2 regions of the Bacillus haynesii genome follow, and region 1 is predicted to be linked to the other one. Evidence: a T-box and tRNA genes for the amino acid it is inferred to sense, from the RefSeq annotation. Region 1 holds a T-box; the other holds one or more tRNA genes.
The links. The T-box of region 1 lies ahead of tyrS (tyrosine--tRNA ligase). A T-box ahead of a tRNA ligase gene usually reads a tRNA of that ligase, here a tRNA-Tyr.
Positions count from the first base shown of each region.

Region 2: it has a tRNA-Tyr gene. The T-box ahead of tyrS (tyrosine--tRNA ligase) is inferred to sense a tRNA for this amino acid. The anticodon was not compared.

Region 1 covers NZ_CP059494.1:4,199,136-4,204,583, forward strand. Annotated here, with positions in the region: gene acsA (acetate--CoA ligase) at 45-1,763, shown strand; T-box leader at 1,817-2,057, shown strand; gene tyrS (tyrosine--tRNA ligase) at 2,106-3,371, shown strand; gene H2R00_RS20910 (hypothetical protein) at 3,503-3,649, shown strand; gene H2R00_RS20915 (Lrp/AsnC family transcriptional regulator) at 3,699-4,118, opposite strand; gene H2R00_RS20920 (MBL fold metallo-hydrolase) at 4,251-5,012, shown strand.
Region 2 covers NZ_CP059494.1:2,855,542-2,860,989, forward strand. Annotated here, with positions in the region: gene H2R00_RS14000 (CdaR family protein) at 1-705, opposite strand, end outside; gene cdaA (diadenylate cyclase CdaA) at 698-1,519, opposite strand; gene rsiW (anti-sigma-W factor RsiW) at 1,685-2,305, opposite strand; gene sigW (RNA polymerase sigma factor SigW) at 2,319-2,882, opposite strand; gene rocF (arginase) at 3,109-4,023, opposite strand; tRNA gene H2R00_RS14025 (tRNA-Gln) at 4,149-4,220, opposite strand; tRNA gene H2R00_RS14030 (tRNA-Tyr) at 4,225-4,309, opposite strand; tRNA gene H2R00_RS14035 (tRNA-Thr) at 4,318-4,390, opposite strand; tRNA gene H2R00_RS14040 (tRNA-Val) at 4,450-4,525, opposite strand; tRNA gene H2R00_RS14045 (tRNA-Glu) at 4,631-4,705, opposite strand; gene H2R00_RS14050 (2-thiouracil desulfurase family protein) at 4,890-5,342, shown strand.

The DNA of each region.
Region 1 (5,448 bases):
CTATACTATAATATATTTTGATGATCGAACAAAGGGGGATGGACATGGAATTGAAAGCGCTGCCAGCAGAAAAGGGAAATTACAACTTGAATAACTATGATGAAGCATACCGGACATTTGACTGGAAGGATGCTGAAAAACATTTTTCATGGCACAAAACGGGAAAAATCAATGCAGCTTATGAAGCGATCGACCGCCACGCTGAATCAAATCTGAAAAACAAAGTGGCATTTTACTACAAAGATCCGGTCCGCGAAGAAAAGTACACCTTCAGAGAGATGAAAAATGAAACCAATAAAGCCGGGAATGTCTTAAAGCAGCATGCCAATGTGAGAAAGGGAGACCGTGTGTTTGTTTTTATGCCGAGATCACCCGAGCTTTATTTTATTCTTCTCGGCGCTGTCAAATTGGGAGCCATTGTCGGGCCGTTATTTGAAGCGTTTATGGAAGGTGCCGTCAAAGACAGGCTTGCAAACAGCGGAGCGAAGGTTATCGTGACGACGCCGGAATTGCTTGAACGGGTGCCGGCCGATGAACTTCCGGATCTTGAATCTATCATTGTCGTTGGAGAAGGTGTAAAGGAGGAAGGACCTGTAATCGATTATTACGCGAAAGCGGCGGAAGCAGGCACTGATCTTGAGATTGAATGGATGGATCAGGAAGACGGGATGCTGCTTCACTATACATCGGGTTCAACCGGCGCGCCAAAAGGGGTTCTCCACGTCCATAAAGCGATGATTCAGCATTATCAAACAGCCAAATGGGTTCTTGATCTGCATGACGATGACATCTATTGGTGCACCGCTGATCCCGGCTGGGTCACCGGAACGGTTTACGGGATCTTCGGTCCGTGGCTGAATGGAGCAACGAATGTCGTCGTAGGCGGCAGATTCAGTCCTGAGGCATGGTACGAAACGATTGAAAAAATGGAAGTGACGGTATGGTACAGCGCGCCAACGGCTTTCCGGATGCTGATGGGTGCAGGCGACGATCTTGTGAACAAATACAATCTAAGCTCATTACGGCATATTTTAAGCGTAGGGGAGCCGTTAAATCCCGAAGTCATCAGATGGGGGCATAAAGTCTTCGGCAACCGGATTCATGATACATGGTGGATGACTGAAACAGGAGCGCAGCTCATCTGCAATTACCCGTGCATAGAAATTAAACCGGGATCAATGGGCAAGCCGATTCCCGGTGTAGAGGCTGCGATCGTCGACAACCAGGGAAATGAACTGCCTCCTTACAGAATGGGGAATCTCGCCATTAAAAAAGGCTGGCCGTCGATGATGCATTCGATCTGGAACAATCCTGAAAAATACAGCTCCTATTTTATGCCGGGTGATTGGTATGTGTCAGGCGATTCCGCCTACATGGATGAAGACGGATACTTCTGGTTCCAGGGACGGATCGACGATGTCATCATGACATCAGGCGAGCGCGTCGGCCCGTTTGAAGTCGAGAGCAAGCTTGTTGAGCATCAAGCTGTCGCTGAAGCCGGCGTCATCGGCAAACCGGATCCTGTCCGCGGTGAAATTATTAAAGCGTTCATCGCCTTGAGAGACGGTTATGAACCGTCAGATTCGTTAAAAGAAGAAATCAGGCAGTTCGTGAAACAAGGCTTGGCCGCACATGCCGCGCCAAGGGAGATCGAATTTAAGGATAAACTGCCGAAAACAAGAAGCGGAAAGATCATGAGACGCGTCTTGAAAGCATGGGAGCTGAACCTACCGGCAGGCGATCTCTCATCGATGGAAGACTGATGTCTCATTGACAATGCAAAAATATTATGTTAAAAAAGATTTAGTCGAATATTCAAAAGGTGAAGACTGAGATCAGTAGAACGCATCCTTCCCTGTCTTAGAGAGCTGATGGCCGGTGAAAATCAGCACATATGGATGGTTTGAATTACACTCATGAACCGCTTTTGCGAAAAAAGCCTTTCGGGCTTTGTGTAGCAGAAGAACGGAAGCTTTTCCGTTATCAACGAGAGTGAAAAGAGCGCGGCCATGCGTTCTTTTAAGCAGGGTGGTACCGCGATTTTTATCGTCCCTTCGTTTTTGCGAAGGGGCGTTTTATTTTTGGAAAAAAGGAGCTAATTGATGATGACACACTTACTTGATGATTTGTCCTTCAGGGGACTGATTCAGCAGCAAACCGATGAAGCAGGCTTGAGAGAACTGCTGGATTCAGAGAAAATCAGCTTATATTCCGGATTTGATCCGACAGCTGACAGTCTGCATATCGGACACCTGCTGCCGATTTTAATGCTTCACCGCTTCCAGCTGGCCGGACATCGTCCGATTGCACTCGTAGGCGGAGCAACGGGCCTGATCGGCGATCCGAGCGGAAAGAAAGCGGAGCGCACGCTGAACAATGAAGAAATCGTCCGCGAATGGTCACAGAAAATCAAAAATCAGCTTTCGCGTTTCCTTGATTTTGAAGCTGATGAGAATCCGGCGATCATGGCGAACAACTATGACTGGATCGGCAAAATGAACGTCATTGATTTTCTGCGCGATGTCGGCAAAAACTTCGGAATCAATTACATGCTTGCCAAAGATACGGTAAGCTCCCGAATCGAGACGGGCATTTCTTATACTGAATTCAGCTACATGATCCTGCAGTCTCTCGATTTCTTGAATTTGTACAGAAACAAGGAATGCAAGCTGCAAATCGGCGGAAGCGACCAGTGGGGCAATATCACATCAGGCCTCGAGCTCATCCGCAAATCCGAAGAGAATGCAAAAGCTTTCGGATTGACGATTCCGCTTGTGACAAAAGCAGACGGCACGAAGTTCGGAAAAACGGAAGGCGGCGCGATCTGGCTTGATAAAGAGAAGACGTCAGCGTATGAGTTTTATCAATTCTGGATCAATACCGACGACAGAGATGTCGTGAAATACTTAAAATACTTCACTTTCTTGTCCAAAGAAGAAATTGAAGATCTCGCTGAAAAAACAGAGACAGCGCCTGAAAAACGCGAAGCGCAAAAGCGCCTCGCCGAAGAAGTGACCGTTCTTGTACACGGCCGTGAAGCGTTTGAGCAGGCCGTCAACATCTCAAAAGCACTCTTCAGCGGAGATATCAAACAATTGACAGCTGAAGAAGTAAAAGTCGGCTTTAAAGGGGTTCCTTCACTCGAGCTCGAGAAAGCGGATGAACTTCCTCTTGTTGAGATACTCGTCCAATCAAAGCTGTCTCCGTCTAAACGCCAGGCGCGCGAAGATATCACGAATGGCGCGGTATACGTTAACGGAGAGCGCCGCACCGATGTTGCGGACGTCCTCACCGGCGACGACCGCATCGAAGGACAGTTTACCGTCATTCGCCGCGGTAAAAAGAAATACTTCCTGCTGACTTATAAGTAATCAAAAAACTCTTGCCAAACGGCAAGGGTTTTTTTGTGTCAACATGTTTCATGTATGTTCATTCAGGAAATGTCAAAAATATAGATGTAATAGGTAAAGCGTTTCCATCGTTGAAGAGGGAGGAATGTAGCATGAACCTGTTCATTGCAGCCAAAGAAAAATTTATGGAAGATTACCACAAGCAGCTGGAAACGGAACGAAAACAAGAGGCGCAGCAGTCAGCTGACGGATACAATCAATTGAATCAGACGGAAAATGCAGCAAAGCGGCTGAAGTAGAGGGTCTTTAGGGCCCTCTTTTTTATAAAAAAAGCGGACGGCTGATTCTTCACACGCCCGTTTTATTAATAACGATCGACAGTTTATAATTTGCATGATGGTTTAAGTCTGTTAAAAATTGATCCAACAGTTGATTTGACGGAAACTTGCATTCGAGAAGATAACAGCCGTCCCCGCTGATTTTATAGTTTTGAATGATGTATTTCTGCTGTGCTTTGATAAACGAAAGATAAGGCTTATGGTAAGTGCTTTTTGTATAGATATTGATAAAAGCGTGAATAAAACACCCGAGTTTGACTTGATTCACTTTTATGGTATAACCTTCAATCACTCCTTGATCCTCTAATTTTGCAACCCTTGATGAAGCCGCCTGGCCTGTCAAATGAACTTTCTCTCCTAATTCCTTCATGGTCATCCGGCTGTTTTTTGATAATTCCTCTATGATTTGCCTGTCTGTATGATCGAGCATTTCATCAAATCCTCTCAAAAGAACGTTTTTCAAAAATCAAGTCAAACGCTAAAAAGACTTGACTATATCTATTTAAATGATGATCGGTCATAGTATAAACTAATCGTAAATAAAAGGAAAGGCATGATAACCATGAATATTCAACAAATTCGAAATGCAACATTAGCCGTCAAATATGCTGGCAAAACATTTTTAATAGATCCGATGCTGGCTGAGAAAGGCACTTATCCTCCTTTTCCGAACTCAGCAAGACAAGATCAAAACAACCCTTTGGTCACCCTGCCTGTATCAACCGACGAGCTCGTCAAGAATACAGACGCAGTCATCGTCACTCATCTGCATTTAGATCACTTTGACGATGCTGCCAAAGATCTGTTGCCGAAAGAAATCAAACTGTTTGTCCAAAATGAAGCAGATGCTGAGGAAGTGAGAAAAGCCGGTTTTCAAGATATAGAGGTTTTAACAAAAGATACGGTGTTTGAGGGGATTCAATTAATCAAGACAAAAGGCGAGCATGGACGAGGAGAGATATTAAAGCTTGCCGGAGAAGTGTGCGGCGTTGTCTTCAAGCACTCAAAGGAGAAAACGCTGTATGTAGCAGGTGATACGGTTTGGTATGAAGGTGTCCGGGAAGAAATCGCTGCGCATCAGCCGGACATTATAATCGTTAACGGAGGAGACAATCAATTCTTTGAAGGAGGGTCTCTCGTCATGGGGAAAGAGGATATTGCTGAAGTCTATCACGTCGCTCCTGACGCCACAATCATTTCCAGTCATATGGAAGCTGTCAACCATTGGACTTTATCACGTGACGAATTGAAGAGCTTCATTCATGAAAAAGGAATGTCCTCACGTGTTCTTGTGCCGAATGACGGCGAATCTTACACATTTTAATATATGAACGGTCAAAGCCGTAAAAAACAGACAGTGAACTTCTGTCTGTTTTTTGACGTCTTCTTCGAGAATAAAGATCAATGCCTCCGGCGGGATTCGAACCCGCACTCCTTCCGTAAGCATAGGCTAGGGGAGAACACGCTTCCCTACGGACTTTCACCGACAGGAATTCCACCTGTCTCAGCTATTTGCTTTTCGGTGCTTCTGAAACCCTTGCCTTGCGACCCGTTCCTACAATGTTTTACGGCGCTCTTCCCTTCTAGAGCTACAGAGGCGAAATGAATGATTCATATTATACAGAAGCAATGGTTAAATGGGAACTGAATTTTGTAAAGGAACCATCATTTTTCCTATAGATATGACTGTAAGCTCAAAGTCCAATTAGAAAAAATGTTCTTTCTGAACAGGCTTCAAAAAATTTAATAATTGGGGATCA
Region 2 (5,448 bases), 1.3 Mb from region 1:
TTTGCTCGGGCTTGTCACAGGAACGGTGATTTTAACGACGGATGGACTGACTTCAACCGGCAGAATATTTCCGTCCCTGTCGTATACTGTTAGCTTGGCTTCTTTTTCAATCGTCTGGTCGACGCCCTCTAAATTGATCGTCGCCTTGATGTTCTGGATTCTGTCGATCACGGCTTTTGAGCCGGTGACGCTGACGTTTTTCGGGTTGATGATCGGCAGCTCCGGCGTATAGCCGTCTTTCATTTTGTTTTTATTATAAAAATCAACCTCAACCGGGAATTCCTTCGTCGTTTTTTCTTCGATGGTCACGGTTGTCACCGATGGATTGATGGTCAAGGTGAGACCGTCGGCAACATTTCTGGCCTTCAGCTCGACTTTGTGCCTGCCTGTTTTCAGGTGTTGCATATCGGCATAAATCTCAAAATCCTTCACTTGTCTGACCTTCTTAACGGTTCCTGTCGGGCCTTTAATCGTGACATTCACCGTCTGCGGCACGCCTGTTACGACGTAGTTTTCATCATCATAAAACGACTTAACCGGTATATCGGTGAGCGTCGCTTCGTCTGTTGTCGATGTCGGGAAAAACGATTCACCTGGTTTCTTCGGAGTCGGCGCTTGAGCGCTGTGGACTGCAAAGTAAAGAAGAAACGCGAACAATAACGCGACTACTTTGACAGCCCAGGGATTGTTTAAGAACTTATCCATTTTTCTTCGCCCTCCAATACCAGCGATTTGAGGAAGTTTCTCGCGAATTTTTCTTGAATTCCGCTTCAAGCATGTTTTTCAATGCCTCTTCCGATAAATCACGGTGAAGGTCTCCGTTTTTGGCGACGCTGATGCCGCCCGTTTCTTCGGATACGACAATCGTCAAACTGTCGGTCACTTCACTGATTCCCACTGCTGCTCTGTGCCTCGTCCCAAGCTCTTTTGAAATAAAAGGGCTTTCAGAAAGCGGAAGGTAGCAGGCAGCTGCAGCAACCTCATCATTTTTCATAATCACGGCGCCGTCATGGAGCGGTGTGTTCGGAATAAAGATATTGATCAATAGCTCAGAGCTGACCTTTGCATTTAAAGGGATCCCCGTTTCTATGTAATCGCCCATTCCCGTCTCCCGTTCAATCGTCAGAAGCGCGCCAATCCGGCGTTTCGCCATATATTTAATCGCTTTTGTAATCGCATCAATCGTTTTCTGCTGCTGCTCTTCCTCAGGTGTTCCGCTCCTCGAAAAAAAGCGCCCCCGCCCCAGCTGTTCCAGCGCTCTCCTCAATTCAGGCTGGAAGATGATAATGATCGCCAGGAAACCCCATGTGATCGCCTGGTCAACCAGCCACTGCAGGGTGCTTAATCCTAAATATTGACTGGCCAGCCTGACGAGAACAATGACCACGATTCCCTTTAAAAGCTGAACCGCCTTTGTCCCGCGGATGACCATCATTAATTTATATATTACGTACCAAACAAGGAGAATATCAACGGCATCGCCGAGGTACTGCAAGAAAGGGATATCCTCAAAAGCCATTTCCTCGTCCTCCAAGAATTCAGTCATTAGTAAGGTTAATATGTTTCAAAATGGTATGATCTATTATTTTTACATATACAGAGGCTATTATAGCACAAATTGATTTTCCAAGTGAAATGGCGGCCCCTCATAAAAAAAGAGCAAAGCTCATTCGCCCGCTTTGCTCTACTCTTTAGACTCCTTCACACCAAAAACCGATTTTCCGGTCGATTTGATCTTATACCAGATCCAGTCGAACACCTCGTTGATCTCATGGATCTGACCGGTGACTTGTCCTGCTGAAGCCGTATATTTTTCACCATTAACAATCGTGACATCGCCGTCGACTTTGCCCTCGATAATCAGCTTTCCGTTTTTAACGGTCACATCGCCTTTGACAACTTCGCCTTCAGGTACGATGACCGTGTTGTTTTTCACCACGAGATTGGGCTGGCTGGATACGCTGAAATCCTGATCGTTTTTCCAGCTGGAGAAGAAGCTGCCGCCCATTAAAATTATAAATAAAGCTGCCGCCACTAAAAACGGATGGGCTTTAAGCCATCTGTTGATCGATACCGTCCGCTTTTCCTTCGGCAGATTCGCCAGCACATTGGCTGTAAAGTTCGCCGGAGCTGTAAGATGCGACGTGCTCTGGACAAGAGCGATGGACTTTTCCATTTCATGAAGGTGCTTTCTGCAGCCTTCGCATGATTGGAGGTGCTCTTTTAATCGCGTTTCATCTTCCGGAAGTATGTCTCCGTCAAGGTATTTATGCATAAGCTGAACAATATGCTCCGGACAGCTCATTTCATCACCCCACTTAAAGATCCCTTAATTGTTTTCTGAGAGCCTCTCTGCCCCTGTGTATTCTTGTTTTTACCGTACCTACGGGAATATTCAAGATTTCACTGATCTCAATGAGTGAGAGCTCATCAATGTACTTTAATACGATGACCGTCCTGTATTTATCGGGAAGCCTTAAGATTTTTTCCTGGATGGTGCTGTGCAGCTCCAAAGAAACCACTTCATCCTCTGGAAGCGCAACATCCGCCGCAACCTGGGAATACATCGTCAGTCCTTCAGTCCCTGCCACCTCTGCATCCAAGTAATAGTCCGGCTTTTTTTTACGGATACGATCGATGGTCAAATTGGTTGCGATTCGATAAAGCCATGTGGAAAATTTCCGGTTGATATCAAAACTGTCGATATTCACGTATGCTCTGATAAACGCTTCCTGCGCAATATCTTCCGCCTCATGCGCATTGCCGAGCATACGGTAGCAAAGCTGATAAATTTTGTCTTTGTAAATATCCACGATGTCTGCAAATGCGTTACGATCGCCTTTTTTCACCTGTTTGATTCTTTTTTTAATCATTGTTTCCATATTTATCTAACCTCTGCCTTCACCGGTCTTTATGTATACGAATTGATTTTTATAAGGTTTCATTAAATTCATAAAAATAGTTTATCAAATTTTTGGCAGGGTGTAGATGCTTTGACAGGGATCATGCGCTTAATATTAGCTTAAAATTATTATACATCATAAACATTATGAAGTTGAGACTTCTATCATAAAAAAGAGCAGCCAAGTGGCCGCTCTTCAACCGCACCTAAAGCAACTTTTCGCCAAACAGCGACCCCATTAAGGCTACAGCCGCTTCCGCCGTCCTGTTTTTCTCATCCAATATCGGGTTGACTTCGACAATCTCAGCGGACGTAATCAGCTTCGATTCCTCCAGCATTTCCATAGCCAAATGGCTTTCCCTGTAGCTGATGCCTCCCGCTACCGGAGTTCCGACACCCGGCGCATCGTTCGGATCAAGCGCATCTAAATCGAGTGACAGATGGACACCGTCCGTCCTGCCGCGCAAATAGTCTATTGTTTCTTCCATCACCCTCGTCATGCCGAGGCGGTCGATTTCGTGCATCGTATATACTTTGATCCCTTTGTCGCGAATCAATTCTTTTTCCCCGTCATCAAGTGACCTTGCACCGATGATGACGATGTTCTCAGCTTTGATTTTCGTTTCTTTTCCATAGATGCTTGTCAGCCCTTCATGGCCGATTCCCAGGCTGATGGCGAGCGGCATGCCGTGAATATTGCCTGAGGGAGACGATTCTTTCGTATTTAAATCGGCATGGGCATCATACCAGATCACACCCAGGTTTTGATAATGCTTCGCAAGGCCGGCAAGCGTTCCGATCGCAATGCTGTGGTCACCGCCTAGCACGAGCGGAAAAGCTCCCGAAGCCACGATATTATCGACTGTCTCAGCAAGTTTGGCACTCGCTTTTGTAATCGCTTTCAAATTTCTCAGCTCTTCAGATGCCGGCTCCCCGCCTTCTTTCTCATCCTCTCTTTGCCCGATCGTCATATCGCCGAGGTCTTCAATATCCTGACAAAGGCTTTCCAACCGTTCATTAACACCGGCACAGCGAATCGCGCTCGGTCCCATATCGACTCCCCGCCTCAGCTGACCGAGATCCATCGGTACGCCGATCATTGAAATCTGCTGTTTTAACATATGATATCCCCCTTTCAGATCTTCATTGTACCTTCCAATTCAGAATTGACTCAACAAGACATTTTTTTGAATAGTTATACAAAAAAGACAAAATAAAAAGGACATCCGAACAGGATGTCCAAAAACTGGGCTAGCTGGATTCGAACCAGCGCATGACGGAGTCAAAGTCCGTTGCCTTACCGCTTGGCTATAGCCCAATAATGGTGGAGGGGGACGGATTCGAACCGCCGAACCCTGAGGGAGCGGATTTACAGTCCGCCGCGTTTAGCCACTTCGCTACCCCTCCAAAAACAGTGCCGGCCAGAGGACTTGAACCCCCAACCTACTGATTACAAGTCAGTTGCTCTACCAATTGAGCTAGACCGGCATGATATGGTATCTTATGCAGTTACCGGCGCGGTTGTGACAAAAACCGATCCGAACAAATGGTGGAGGATGACGGGATCGAACCGCCGACCCTCTGCTTGTAAGGCAGATGCTCTCCCAGCTGAGCTAATCCTCCGAAGTACAGGACGTACAAGTGCATGCGTTGCAACAGGACGTTGCGCCTTTAGCATGCCTTCCTTTTAAAAAATCCGGCATTCGCAGCGTGCTGTCCAAAAAAGAATGGTGACCCGTACGGGATTCGAACCCGTGTTACCGCCGTGAAAGGGCGGTGTCTTAACCACTTGACCAACGGGCCATCAGCGTGTTTCAAGCAGCTCTCGTAAAGCTGACAAAAGTTATTATATACAGGTTCCTCCCCATTTGTAAAGGGGTAAATTAAAATTTTTATTTTCAAATTTTTTATTCATAGACATTGAGAAAAGCGCGGAAATTTTGTTTAAAATAGGGCTATCTGATATGCAAGAGAGGGGACACGAAAAATGATACTGGTAAGTTCATGTCTGGCCGGGGTGGAATGCCGCTATAATGGATCGCACAGCTATGTCGGGAAAATCAATAAGCTTGTTGAAGAAAAAAAAGCGGTGATTGCTTGTCCCGAGCTGCTCGGCGGATTTCAAACACCAAGGGAACCGGCCGAAATTATAGGCGGGACGGGAGAAGATGTTTTAGACGGCAGGGCGGTGATTAAGACACAATCGGGAAGAGACGTAACAGACCTGTATATAAAAGGGGCTTATCAAACATTGGAGATGGCAAGGCAAGTCAAGGCTGATACGATCGTGCTGAAGGAAAACAGCCCGTCTTGCGGCAGCGGCCATATATACGATGGAAGTTTCTCAGGCCAAAAAATAGCCGGCAACGGCGTTACTGCGGCACTTCTGAAAAAAGAAGGCTTCCGCGTGATTTCCGAACATCAAATAGACGAGCTGTAATACCTGGACATAAGCGCAGTTCATCTGCGCTTTATTTTATTTCGGCAATCCGATGTTTAGAACTTCTTTGAAACAAAATTTTAATATTCATCTTTTATTATTGAAA